3 regions of the Rahnella sp. NRRL B-41462 genome follow, and region 1 is predicted to be linked to each of the others. Evidence: riboswitches for the same ligand, from Rfam matches in the RefSeq annotation. Region 1 holds a riboswitch; each other region holds the start of a gene.
What was found. A riboswitch is a leader RNA that binds a small molecule or an ion and turns the genes downstream of it on or off. The one in region 1 is predicted to bind thiamine pyrophosphate.
Positions count from the first base shown of each region.

Region 2: it holds a riboswitch for thiamine pyrophosphate, as region 1 does, so the genes downstream of both, thiC (phosphomethylpyrimidine synthase ThiC) here and thiB (thiamine ABC transporter substrate binding subunit) in region 1, are expected to answer to the same signal.
Region 3: it holds a riboswitch for thiamine pyrophosphate, as region 1 does, so the genes downstream of both, thiM (hydroxyethylthiazole kinase) here and thiB (thiamine ABC transporter substrate binding subunit) in region 1, are expected to answer to the same signal.

Region 1 is NZ_JYDF01000010.1:40,928-44,814, forward strand. Features, by position in the region: gene UC14_RS03720 (MFS transporter) at 1-233, opposite strand, end outside; gene sgrT (glucose uptake inhibitor SgrT) at 394-579, opposite strand; gene sgrR (HTH-type transcriptional regulator SgrR) at 682-2,343, shown strand; TPP riboswitch at 2,384-2,513, shown strand; gene thiB (thiamine ABC transporter substrate binding subunit) at 2,557-3,540, shown strand; gene thiP (thiamine/thiamine pyrophosphate ABC transporter permease ThiP) at 3,516-3,887, shown strand, end outside.
Region 2 is NZ_JYDF01000051.1:3,829-7,715, reverse strand. Features, by position in the region: gene thiE (thiamine phosphate synthase) at 1-333, opposite strand, end outside; gene thiC (phosphomethylpyrimidine synthase ThiC) at 330-2,294, opposite strand; TPP riboswitch at 2,417-2,543, opposite strand; partial or broken gene rsd (sigma D regulator) at 2,617-3,131, opposite strand; gene nudC (NAD(+) diphosphatase) at 3,231-3,887, shown strand, end outside.
Region 3 is NZ_JYDF01000009.1:17,067-20,953, forward strand. Features, by position in the region: gene UC14_RS02695 (hypothetical protein) at 1-420, shown strand, start outside; gene thiD (bifunctional hydroxymethylpyrimidine kinase/phosphomethylpyrimidine kinase) at 428-1,228, opposite strand; gene thiM (hydroxyethylthiazole kinase) at 1,225-2,034, opposite strand; TPP riboswitch at 2,069-2,167, opposite strand; gene UC14_RS02710 (GNAT family N-acetyltransferase) at 2,321-2,755, shown strand; gene UC14_RS02715 (DUF3313 domain-containing protein) at 2,895-3,554, shown strand; gene UC14_RS02720 (LysR family transcriptional regulator) at 3,606-3,887, opposite strand, start outside.

The DNA of each region.
Region 1 (3,887 bases):
AGCAATTTCCGCCGGTCGCCTTTGTTATCGGAACGGTTAGCCAGCAGAAAGCTGATCGCGATCCCCGCGATGGCGTTAACGGTATAAAAGAAGCCGACCCACAATGGCCGGACTTTCACTTCATTGGTCAGAAACAGACTCAGCGTCGGCGCCTGTAATGCACCCGCCACGCCGCACAGCAAGGAGACCACCAGAAAGGTGACATAAATACGATTAAAACGAGGTTTTGACATGACGTCGTCCCTGAGAAATGAATGCAGATAAAGCAAGACAGACAGTGTAGCGAAGTTTCAGTCGGTTCTGGAAAATGAGCATAAAAAAACCAGTGAGTTTCCTCACTGGCTGGTGACAATACACCATTACTCAGAAAATCGAATTTAGTCAGACCTGAAGTCACAGTCGCCGGCGGTATTGCTCGTCGTCCATCGTTTCCATATCCCACTGCGTGAGACGGGACAGAATATCCAGACGGTACTGCATCGGTACCCATGACAGCCAGTCTGCATGATTTTTAGAGGCGTTCTTTTTGATGGCTTCAAAATAACGCTGATAGAAACGGGCGTTCAGACTGAGTTTCATGATGATCTCCGGTTGTTCACAACAGGCTTTCGTTGAGAAACAGTATCGGCGTAATATGAGGAAAGATAAATTGATGAAGATCGGCCACGGAGTTCCTCTTTTATGTCCTCATCCCGTTTGCAACAACAGTTCATCCGCTTATGGCAAAGCTGTCACGGTGAAGAAACTGAAACGACATTACAGGCACTGTCAGAAGTCCTGAACTGTTCACGCAGACACATGCGCTCGTTGCTCAGCACCATGCAGGGACAGGGCTGGCTGACGTGGGATGCAGAGGCCGGACGCGGCAAACGATCCACGCTGAAATTTCTTTATACCGGGCTGGCACTCCAGCAACAGCGCGCTGAAGAGCTGCTGGAACAGGACAGCATTGATCAGCTGGTACAACTGGTCGGCGACAAAACCCTGGTGCGCCAGATGCTGCTGTCCCAGCTCGGTCGCAGTTTCCGTCAGGGCAAACATATTCTGCGCGTACTGTATTATCGCCCGCTGATGAATCTGCTGCCCGGCACCATGTTGCGCCGTTCAGAAACCCACATTGCCAGACAAATCTTTAGCGGCCTGACACGCATAAATGAGGAAAATGGGGAAGCGGAAGGCGATTTAGCCCATCACTGGCAGGAAGTTTCGCCGCTGCACTGGCGGTTTTATCTGCGCCCCGCCATTCATTTTCATCATGGTCGCGAACTCGAGATGGCAGATATTATCGCCACGTTTATTCGCCTGAAAACGCATCCGCTGTTCAGCAACCTGAAATCAGTCACGACGCCCACGGCGAATGTCATAGATATCCACCTGAATGAACCCGACCGCTGGCTGCCGTGGTTGTTTGGCAATATCCACGCGATGATCCTGCCGCAGGAATGGCAGTCACTGCCTGATTTTGCCCGCCATCCGGTCGGCACCGGCCCTTACGCCGTGGTGCGTAATCTGAAAACACAGCTGCGCATCCGCGCCTTTGACGATTATTTTGGCTTCCGGGCACTGATCGACGAGGTGAATATCTGGGTATTACCGGAACTGAGTGAAGAGCTGGTGCATTCCGGCGTACAGCTTCAGGCCGATGAATCAGGCAAAAGCGAGCTGGAAAGTCGCCTTGAAGAAGGCTGCTATTTCCTGTTATTTGACCAGCGTTCGCCGGTCGGACAATCTGAAGAAACACGCCAGTGGTTGTGCGATTTACTCAATCCCATCGCCTTACTGAATAATGCCGAACCGATTTACCAGCGCTACTGGTCTCCTGCGTATGGCCTGCTGCCACGCTGGCATCACAAAGCGCCCCGGCCACGTCCGCCCAAACCGCAAAACCTGACGCAGGTAACGCTGACATTTTACGGCGAGCATTCCGAACATCAGGCGATCTGCAACGCCCTGCGCCCGTTGCTGGCGGAAGAAGGTATCGAACTGATTATTCAGATAGTGGATTACGCAGTCTGGCACCGCGGCGATGCCAAAAGTGATCTGTGGCTCGGCAGTGCCAACTTCACCCTGCCGCTGGAGTTTTCACTGTTCGCGCATTTCTACGAATTGCCGCTGGCAAAGCATTGCTTTAGCGAAGAGATGAACGACGATGCCGCCCTGTGGCACGCCGGGAATTTATCGATGGCGAAATGGAGCCAGAAACAGACGGTCAGCCATCAGATCCATCCCCTGTTCCATCACTGGCTGGTGCTACAGGGGCAACGCAGTATGCGCGGTGTGCGTATGAACACCCTCGGCTGGTTCGACTTTAAATCCGCCTGGTTTGCCCCACCGGACAGTTAATCGGACTATCGCATCGCGCCGTTAATCTCTAGAATGACATCCGTTCTCAACGGGGTGCCCGACTTGTTAAAGCTGCGATGTAAACGCCGTGAGCAAGTTTGGCTGAGATTTGAAACCCGTCGAACCTGATCCGGTTAATCCCGGCGGAGGGATTTGAGACTGCGCGATGCTTACTCAAAATCCTTTGCCCTTTCATTTTTTTGGAGCGCAAAGTTGAAAAAATTACTGTCCTGCCTGCTGTTACTTTCTGCACCTGCATTTGCGTCAAAACCTGTTTTGACGGTTTATACCTACGATTCTTTCTCTGCTGACTGGGGCCCCGGTCCCGCCATTAAAAAAGCCTTTGAAGCCCAATGCGGCTGCGAACTGAAATACGTGGCGCTGGAAGATGGCGTGTCTTTGCTCAACCGTCTGCGGATGGAAGGTAAAAACAGCAAAGCCGACATCGTGCTGGGGCTGGATAACAACCTGTTGCAGGCCGCTGAACAAACCGGTTTATTTGCCAAAGCACCGAAAACCAACGCCAGACTGACGGTGCCAGGCGGCTGGAATGACAGCACTTTCGTGCCTTACGATTACGGTTATTTCGCCTTCGTCTACGACAAAAATAAACTGAAGAATCCGCCAAAAAGCCTCGATGAGCTGATCAACAGCGACCAGAAATGGAAAGTGATTTATGAGGATCCACGCACCAGTACACCGGGTCTGGGCCTGATGCTGTGGATGCAAAAAGTCTACGGCGATAAAGCGCCGCAAGCGTGGGAAAAACTGGCGAAGAAAACTGTCACCGTCACTAAAGGCTGGAGCGAGGCTTACGGCTTATTCCTCAAAGGTGAAAGCGACCTGGTGCTGAGCTACACCACCTCTCCGGCATACCATATTGTCGAAGAGAAGAAAGATAACTACGCCGCAGCCGATTTTACCGAAGGGCATTACATGCAGGTCGAAGTGGCGGGCCAGCTGGCAAACAGCAAGCAACCGAAACTTGCTGAACAGTTCATGAAGTTCGTCACCACGGAAGATTTCCAGAAAGTGATCCCGACCGGCAACTGGATGTATCCGGTGGTGAATACCCCGCTGCCTGACGCTTTTAAACAACTGACGATTCCGGCCAAATCTCTGCAATACAGCGCACAGGATGTCGCTACTCATCGTTCACAATGGATCCAGGCATGGCAGAACGCCGTCAGCCATTGATCCCTCGCTGGCTGTTGCCGGGCGTCATCGCGTCACTGGCTATGTTGCTGGTGGCAGTACTGGCCTTAGGCTCTCTGTGGCGTCATGCGCCACAGATAAGCGGCGCATCGCTCTGGCACGATCCTTATCTCTGGCATGTGATCCGCTTTACTTTCTGGCAGGCGCTGCTTTCAGCGCTTTGCTCGGTGCTGCCCGCAATTTTGCTGGCACGCACCTTGTTCCGCCGCCGTTTCCCCGGCCGTCAGCTGTTATTACGTTTATGTGCGATGACGCTGGTCTTGCCGGTTTTGGTGGCGGTGTTTGGCATTCTCAGTGTCTACGGAAGACAGGGCTGGCTGGCGCAAATT
Region 2 (3,887 bases), on a different contig from region 1:
CGTGGAAACGCCCAGCCGTAAGCCGGCCTGACGGATAGCCTCAAGATCGGCAGTATCCAGATCTTCCTGACCCAAATGCACCCCATACGCCTGATGCTTGACCGCCAGACGCCAGTAATCGTTGATGAATAACCGGGCCTGATATTTTTTACCGAGCGCGATGGCATCAATAATTGCTGGCTCGGCTTGCTCATCAGGCAAATCTTTCACACGCAGTTGCAGTGTTTTAACGCCCGCGTCCAGCAGACGGGCAATCCATTCCACGGTATCAACGACCGGATATAAACCGAGGTGGAATGGAACGGCAGGAAAGGATTGAGAGGACGGATTCATTTGCTGCTCTCCGAACTGAGGTTATCGGCCGGGTGATAAAGCTCACCGCCGCGCGAACGGAATTCGGCAGACATCTGCGCCATACCGGATTCAACGAGTTCTATTGGCTGGGCTTTGGCTTCAAGCGCAGCGGCGTAATCGCGAACTTCCTGAGTGATTTTCATCGAGCAGAATTTCGGGCCACACATCGAGCAGAAGTGTGCAACTTTGCCGGATTCCTGCGGCAGCGTTTCATCGTGGTAGGCGCGTGCCGTTGCCGGATCGAGAGCCAGATTAAACTGATCTTCCCAGCGGAATTCGAAACGCGCTTTTGACATGGCGTTATCGCGGATTTGGGCACCGGGATGGCCTTTGGCTAAATCGGCAGCATGTGCTGCGATTTTGTAGGTAATCAAACCCTGCTTAACGTCTTCTTTGTTCGGCAGGCCCAGATGCTCTTTCGGCGTGACATAACAGAGCATGGCGCAGCCAAACCAGCCAATCATCGCGGCGCCAATACCGGACGTAAAGTGATCGTAACCCGGCGCGATATCGGTAGTCAGCGGACCAAGGGTATAGAACGGGGCTTCGTGACAATGCTCGAGTTCTTCGGTCATGTTGCGGCGGATCATCTGCATCGGCACATGTCCCGGACCTTCGATCATCACCTGAACATCGTATTCCCAGGCAATTTTGGTCAGTTCGCCCAGCGTGCGTAATTCGGCGAATTGCGCTTCGTCATTGGCATCCTGAATCGAACCCGGACGCAGGCCGTCGCCCAATGAAAGCGAGACATCATAGGCGGCGCAGATTTCACAGATCTCGCGGAAATGCTCAAACAGGAAGCTTTCGCGATGATGTGACAGACACCATTTCGCCATGATCGAACCGCCGCGCGACACGATCCCGGTCAGGCGTTTGGCGGTCATCGGCACATAACGCAGCAACACACCGGAGTGAATGGTGAAGTAATCGACGCCTTGCTCGGCCTGTTCAAGCAATGTATCGCGGAATATTTCCCAGTTCAGATCTTCGGCCACACCGTTCACTTTTTCCAGGGCCTGATAAATCGGCACGGTGCCGATCGGTACCGGACTGTTACGCAGGATCCATTCACGGGTTTCATGTATATAACGTCCGGTGGAGAGATCCATTACGGTGTCCGCGCCCCAGCGTGTCGACCACACCAGTTTCTCCACTTCTTCTTCGATGGAAGATGTCACCGCCGAGTTGCCGATATTAGCGTTCACTTTCACCAGGAAATTACGCCCGATGATCATCGGCTCTGATTCAGGGTGGTTAATGTTGGCGGGAATAATCGCGCGCCCGGCTGCCACTTCCTGTCGCACAAACTCTGCAGTGATACTGGCGGGCAGATGCGCGCCAAAGCTTTCGCCGGGATGTTGCTGGCGCAGAACCTCGCCGCGGATCCGTTCACGCCCCATATTTTCGCGAATGGCGATAAATTCCATCTCAGGTGTGATGATGCCTTTGCGGGCGTAATGCAGTTGCGTGACATTTTTACCCGCAATGGCTTTGCGAGGGCGCGGCAGGTGTTCGAAGCGGAGGTGGTCCAGCCCGTCATCCGCCAGCCGCTGCTGAGTAAAACCGGAACTGACCTGTGAAAGTTCCTGCGTGTCCGCACGCTCGTTTATCCAGCGGGCGCGTAATTTTCCCAGACCGGTATGCACGTCGATAACTGCAGCCGGATCACCGTAAGGTCCGGCGGTGTCGTAAACAGGAATTGCTTCGTTTTCTTCGAACTGCGGATTGTCTTTGCCGCCGCCGACCAGCGTCGGGCTGAGCTGGATTTCACGCATCGGCACGCGGATATCTTCGCGGTCAGCTTCAAGATAAATACGCCGGGAGTTGGGGAAAGCTTCGCCCTGCAAGCTGTCGATAAACGATTGTGCCTGCGCGCGTTGTTCACGGCGATTTGACGGTTTCTTTTCAGAAATAACGGGTTTTTGGGTACTCGACATAGCAAATTCCTCGCAAAAAAACGTGATGGAAAATTGCTTGTCAGGAGGTTTACGGCAGGAGTAAAAATGGGCGGTGCAGCACGGGCGGCCTTATGCAGGCAGATGCCTGATTGCGCTGAACGCATAACATTACTCTTGTTCCCTTCGCGGGTACTAACCCGATCAGGTTCCGCGGATCCCGAATTAACGGTCTCAGCCTGGCGTAATTCTCAACAGAAAATTATGCGCTAGGCACTCCGACAAGAAGCCTCAATATAGGAGGCGTTTTTTTAAACTACAAGTAAAACCATAACCCTGAGCAGGGTTTTATTGTGGCAACGTGTTAAGCCGGTCTGGCGAGATCAGGTTCATTTTCCGAAGGTGGCACACTCTCCGGGGCTGGCTCAAAAGCCATGATAATTAATTGATCTTCCAGTTGAAAACGGGCATCTAATGCCTCACCGATATCCGATAATGCATAGTGAAACGCGAAAGCATTATCATCGTCAATATCAGTTTCTGTGTAACTGTCATGGAAAGCCATGATAGCTTCAGTATTCAGCTCCAGAGCAGGGTAGATTTTTGCCGCCTGTACTTTTTTCGGGCTGCCTGCGCCATCGACTTCTTCAATGATGCGTGGATAGAGATGAAAATGCCCGGCAGAAAGATAGTCGACCAGATGATGGCAAAAACTGTCCAGCGCCTTTTCATTCAAAGGTGTATGTTTTTCTTTATTGGGTTTCAGACCGACGAAAGTGCAGTACGAAACCAGCAGTTCTTTGCGTGCGTGCAGCCATTGATCCACTAACTCATTACTGCCACCAACGCGTTGGTCAGTCTTTCCAGACGATTTAGCATGGTTGACTCCGTGAGCGACAAAAAAAGTAACCAAAAGTTACTAATATGTAAATATCTTACTCAGATTGTCAGTCCCGACGAGGTTATGCAACAACAATTATGGAATTACAGATTACTGAGCAACACAACGGTTGGTGGATCATCAGCCAGGAAGGCAAGCTATGGCTGCCTGAGGGTGAACTGCCGTTTGGCAGCGCCGCACAATTTTCTCTGACCGGTAAAACAGCGCGGCAGATCGGCGAATGGCAGGGCGAACCTGTCTGGCTGGTTCGTCAGACGATGCCAAACCATATGGTTTCCGCCCGTCAGTTGCTGGATCAGGATCGCGGATTATTCCAGTTGGTCGGGCGTGGTGTGCAGTTGTCAGAATTTTACCGTTCTCACAAGTTTTGTGGTTACTGCGGACATGAAATGCACGTCAGCAAAACCGAGTGGGCTGCACTCTGCGGGCACTGTCGCGAACGCTATTATCCGCAGATTGCGCCCTGCATCATTGTGGCTATCCGTAAGGGAGATGAGATTTTGCTTGCGCAGCATGTCCGCCATCGTAATGGTATTCACACGGTTCTGGCGGGTTTCGTGGAAGTCGGAGAAACGCTGGAAGAAACTGTGGCACGTGAAGTGATGGAAGAAAGTAACATCCGGGTGAAAAATGTCCGTTACATCAGTTCCCAGCCCTGGCCGTTCCCCAATTCGCTGATGATGGCATTTATGGCGGATTACGACAGTGGCGACATACAACATGACCCGAAAGAG
Region 3 (3,887 bases), on a different contig from region 1:
AACGATTATCTCGGCATGGCCTGCTGGCAGATGGATAACAACCGCCCGCAGTGGCGCCAGTTGTATGCGGATATCACGCCGCAAGCCCTCCTGACGCTGGCTGAATCACCGTGGTTCAGTGGCAAAAAACTGCAAAAGGATGGCGAATTTGAAGGGCTGTGGTCACACGGACAATTTATTGGCCGCCGCAGCGGTGAGCATGCGGCATTGCTGCTGTCGTGGCAGGACGAGGAGAACGACGATATTGCCAGCTATCTGTTTGAACGGATGTCAGCAACTAAAATCCGCGCCATGCTGCGCCCGCGTAAAGAAGAAAAATTCTATCCGCTGAACCCGTTTGATGCCGTTCATTTGCAACAGGCGCTGACGAAATTTCATCAGGTTGAACAGGCGCTGAGCGAAACCCAGCACCAGGCATAATCCGCGGTTACCACCAGCGGTGGAAATGATGCACAGGCCCGATACCGTGGCCGACTTCCAGTGAGTCGGCCTGCATCAGCGCCTGCTGTAAATAGGCTTTGGCTTCTCGTACCGTATCGGCCCAGTTGTGATGACGCGGACGTAACGCGGCCAGCGCGGCCGACAGCGTGCAACCGGTGCCATGAGTATGTCGGGTATTCACACGCGGCGCAGTAAACCGCTCACGGGAACCGGTCACAAACAACCAGTCAGGGCTTTCCTCATCACTCAGATGTCCCCCTTTCATCAGCACGGCACCACATCCCATCGCCAGTAAGGCTTCTCCCTGCTCACGCATTTCGGTTTCATTCGCCGCCACCGCACAGTCCAGTAACGCCGCCGCTTCGGGCAGATTTGGCGTAATAATGGAAGCCTGCGGGATCAGCAAACGACGCACGGCATCCACGGCCTCCGGCAGCAGTAACGGATCGCCACTTTTCGCCAGCATCACGGTATCCAGCACCACAAACGGCGGCTGATAATGTCTGAGTCGCTCCGCAACCGCCTCCACAATCTGACTGTTCGCCAGCATGCCGATTTTCGCACTGTCGATCCGCACATCGCTCAGTACGGAATCGAGCTGCGCTGAAACGAAACCGGGCTCAATGTTATAGACCGACTGCACACCACGGGTGTTCTGCGCCACCAGCGCGGTGATCACACTGGTGCCGTACGCACCCAGCGCCGAGAAGGTTTTCAAATCCGCCTGGATCCCCGCCCCGCCACTCGGATCTGTGCCTGCAATCGTCAGTGCATTAATACGTTTCATTGTATTTCCTCGCCATTCAGCCATTCCTCGCCCATTAAATACAGATTATCGAGGTATTCAGGCGTGAAACTGCCCGGCCCCTTCACGACCGCACAGGCGCGCTCGCCGGCACAGGACATCACCCGGCAGGCGGCGGCCACGTTATCCAGGCGATCACCCGGCAAAGCCACAAAGGCCGCCACCACCGCAGATAATGCGCATCCGGTACCCACCACGCGGGTCATCATCGGATGTCCGCCAGCCACCGCCCAACTGCGCATCCCGTCGGTGACGTAATCGGTTTCACCCGTCACAGCCACTACCGCGCCGGTCTCCCGCGCCAGTTGCTGTGCGGCAGGTAAGGCAGAAAGGGAATCATCACCGCTGTCCACGCCGCGCCCGGACGCACTGAGGCCGCTGAGAGCCAGGATTTCCGAGGCATTACCGCGGATTGCGGCAGGTTTAAGTGTGATGATTTCACGACAGAATTCTGTACGCCAGCTCAGACCGCCGACAGCAACCGGATCCAGCACCCAGGGCTTTCCGGCCTGAGTGGCTGCGTGAATAGCCGCCCGCATCGCATCGGCATGGGGATGTGTCAGCGTGCCGACGTTCACCAATAAGGCATCGGCAATGGCGCCAAATTGCGCCGCTTCGGCGGGATCAACCACCATCGCCGGAGATGCACCCAGCGCCAGCAGGACATTGGCGGTAAAAGATTGCACCACGTCGTTGGTCAGGCAGTGAACCAGCGGCGCTGAAAGGCGGAGTTGTTTGAGAGAAGTGGCGGCTAAGGCGCCGGGCAAGAAGGTAGGTCGGGTATTCATAAATCTCCCCACCGGCACTCAGGAAGGCGGTATCAGGAGAGATACCTGACTTCCCTACGCTGGCATAATCCAGATCAGGTAATACGGGTAAAATCTCAGCCCTGCTTTGCAGCGGGCACCCCGAGTCAAGGGAACATTATTGGCGGCGGAGGTCAGAAGATCAATCAGGAAATGCGTTAAAAAAACCGATCAGCCAACGTAATTGAACTCACTCCGCTTCACTGGCAGTATCAGGAAACAGACATGAACAACACACGTTGATGAAAAATTTCCTCAGGAGTTTTACTTGTCCTCATCACTTATTGTCCGTCCTTATGAAGAAGCAGACCGCCCGTTTTTACGCACGTTGTATCTGGCCTCACGCAAGCATACCTGGACATGGCTGGAAGACGATTTTCAGCTGGAAGATTTTGACCGCGCAGTGATCGGCGAGACGATTCTGGTGGCAGAACGTGACGGACATTTACTGGGATTCGCCTCAATTTTCACTCAGGAAAATTTCCTGCATAACCTGTTTGTTGATCCGCAATATCAGGGAACCGGCGCAGGTTCAGCATTGCTTCAGGCTGCGGAAGAAACGTTTACCCGTCAGGGGTCGTTGAAATGTTTAGTAAAGAGTAAAAAATCAGTCGCTTTTTATCTGTCAAAAGGCTGGAACATCATCTCTACGGGGGACAGTCCAAAAGGTGAATACTATTTGTTTCATTCATCAAAAAAATAATTAAGGAAGAAATGATTACCTCACAGAACCGTATTTTCGCGATCCTGATGAATATCAATTTTTCTTTGTCGTTAAGAGGTTAAATTCCGCAGCGGTGCTATACATACTTGGTCTTCCTTAAAATATTTCGAGGGTACGAATGAAAACAATAAAACTGATGCAGATCGCCGCAGTGACTGGCGCACTGTTCCTGGCCGGTTGTACCAGCCACATTACCAAGACGGAAAAATACTCAGGTTTTTTAGGCGATTATTCCGGCCTTAAGGAAGTGAAAACGGCTGGGGGAAATCCGGTTCTGCGCTGGATCGATCCTTCGTTTAAGAAAGAAAATTATTCTTACATCAAATACGAACCGATTAAATTCTACCCGGAACCGCAGCCTACGGCGCAGATCGACAAAACCACCTTGCAGGGGGTGCTGGATTACGCCAACAGCCGCATGAAACCTGCACTGGCAGAGCGCCTGCCACTGACAGATCACGCAGGGCCGCGCACATTGATTTTCAAAGGTGCGATCACCGGTGTGAACACGTCGGCAGAAGGTTTGCAGTTCTATGAAGTCGTCCCGGTCGCGCTGGTTATTGCCGGAACTCAAACCGCGACAGGCCACCGCACGCGTGACACTGAAGTGTATTTCGAAGGTGAGCTGATCGACGCCAGTACTGGCAAACCGGTGATCAAAGTCGTGCGTAAAGGATTCGGTAAACAAGTTTCTAATGATAAACAGAAAGTTACCGCCAACGATTTAAAAGTTGTGGTAGATAGCCTGGCGAATGATACCAAGCTGTTCAACGAATAAGTTCCGGTTTTCCGCACCGTCAGACACAGGCAGTCGTAAGGCTGCCTTTTTTCAGACTGAATCAGCGATAAACTCACGCAGCCACTGATGTGCAGGATCACGATGAGCGCGCTCGTGCCAGACCATGTACATCTCGAACCCCGAAACATCCAGCGGCGGTGTAGTAACCTGCAAAGCAGGATTTCCACGTACCAGACGTTCCGGCAACATCGCCACCAGATCAGTGGTCATCAGCACCTGAACGACAAACAGGAAATGCGGCACTGACATGACGACGCGGCGCGATAATCCAGTGGCCGCCAGCGCGATGTCGGTATTGCCATAGAAACCCCC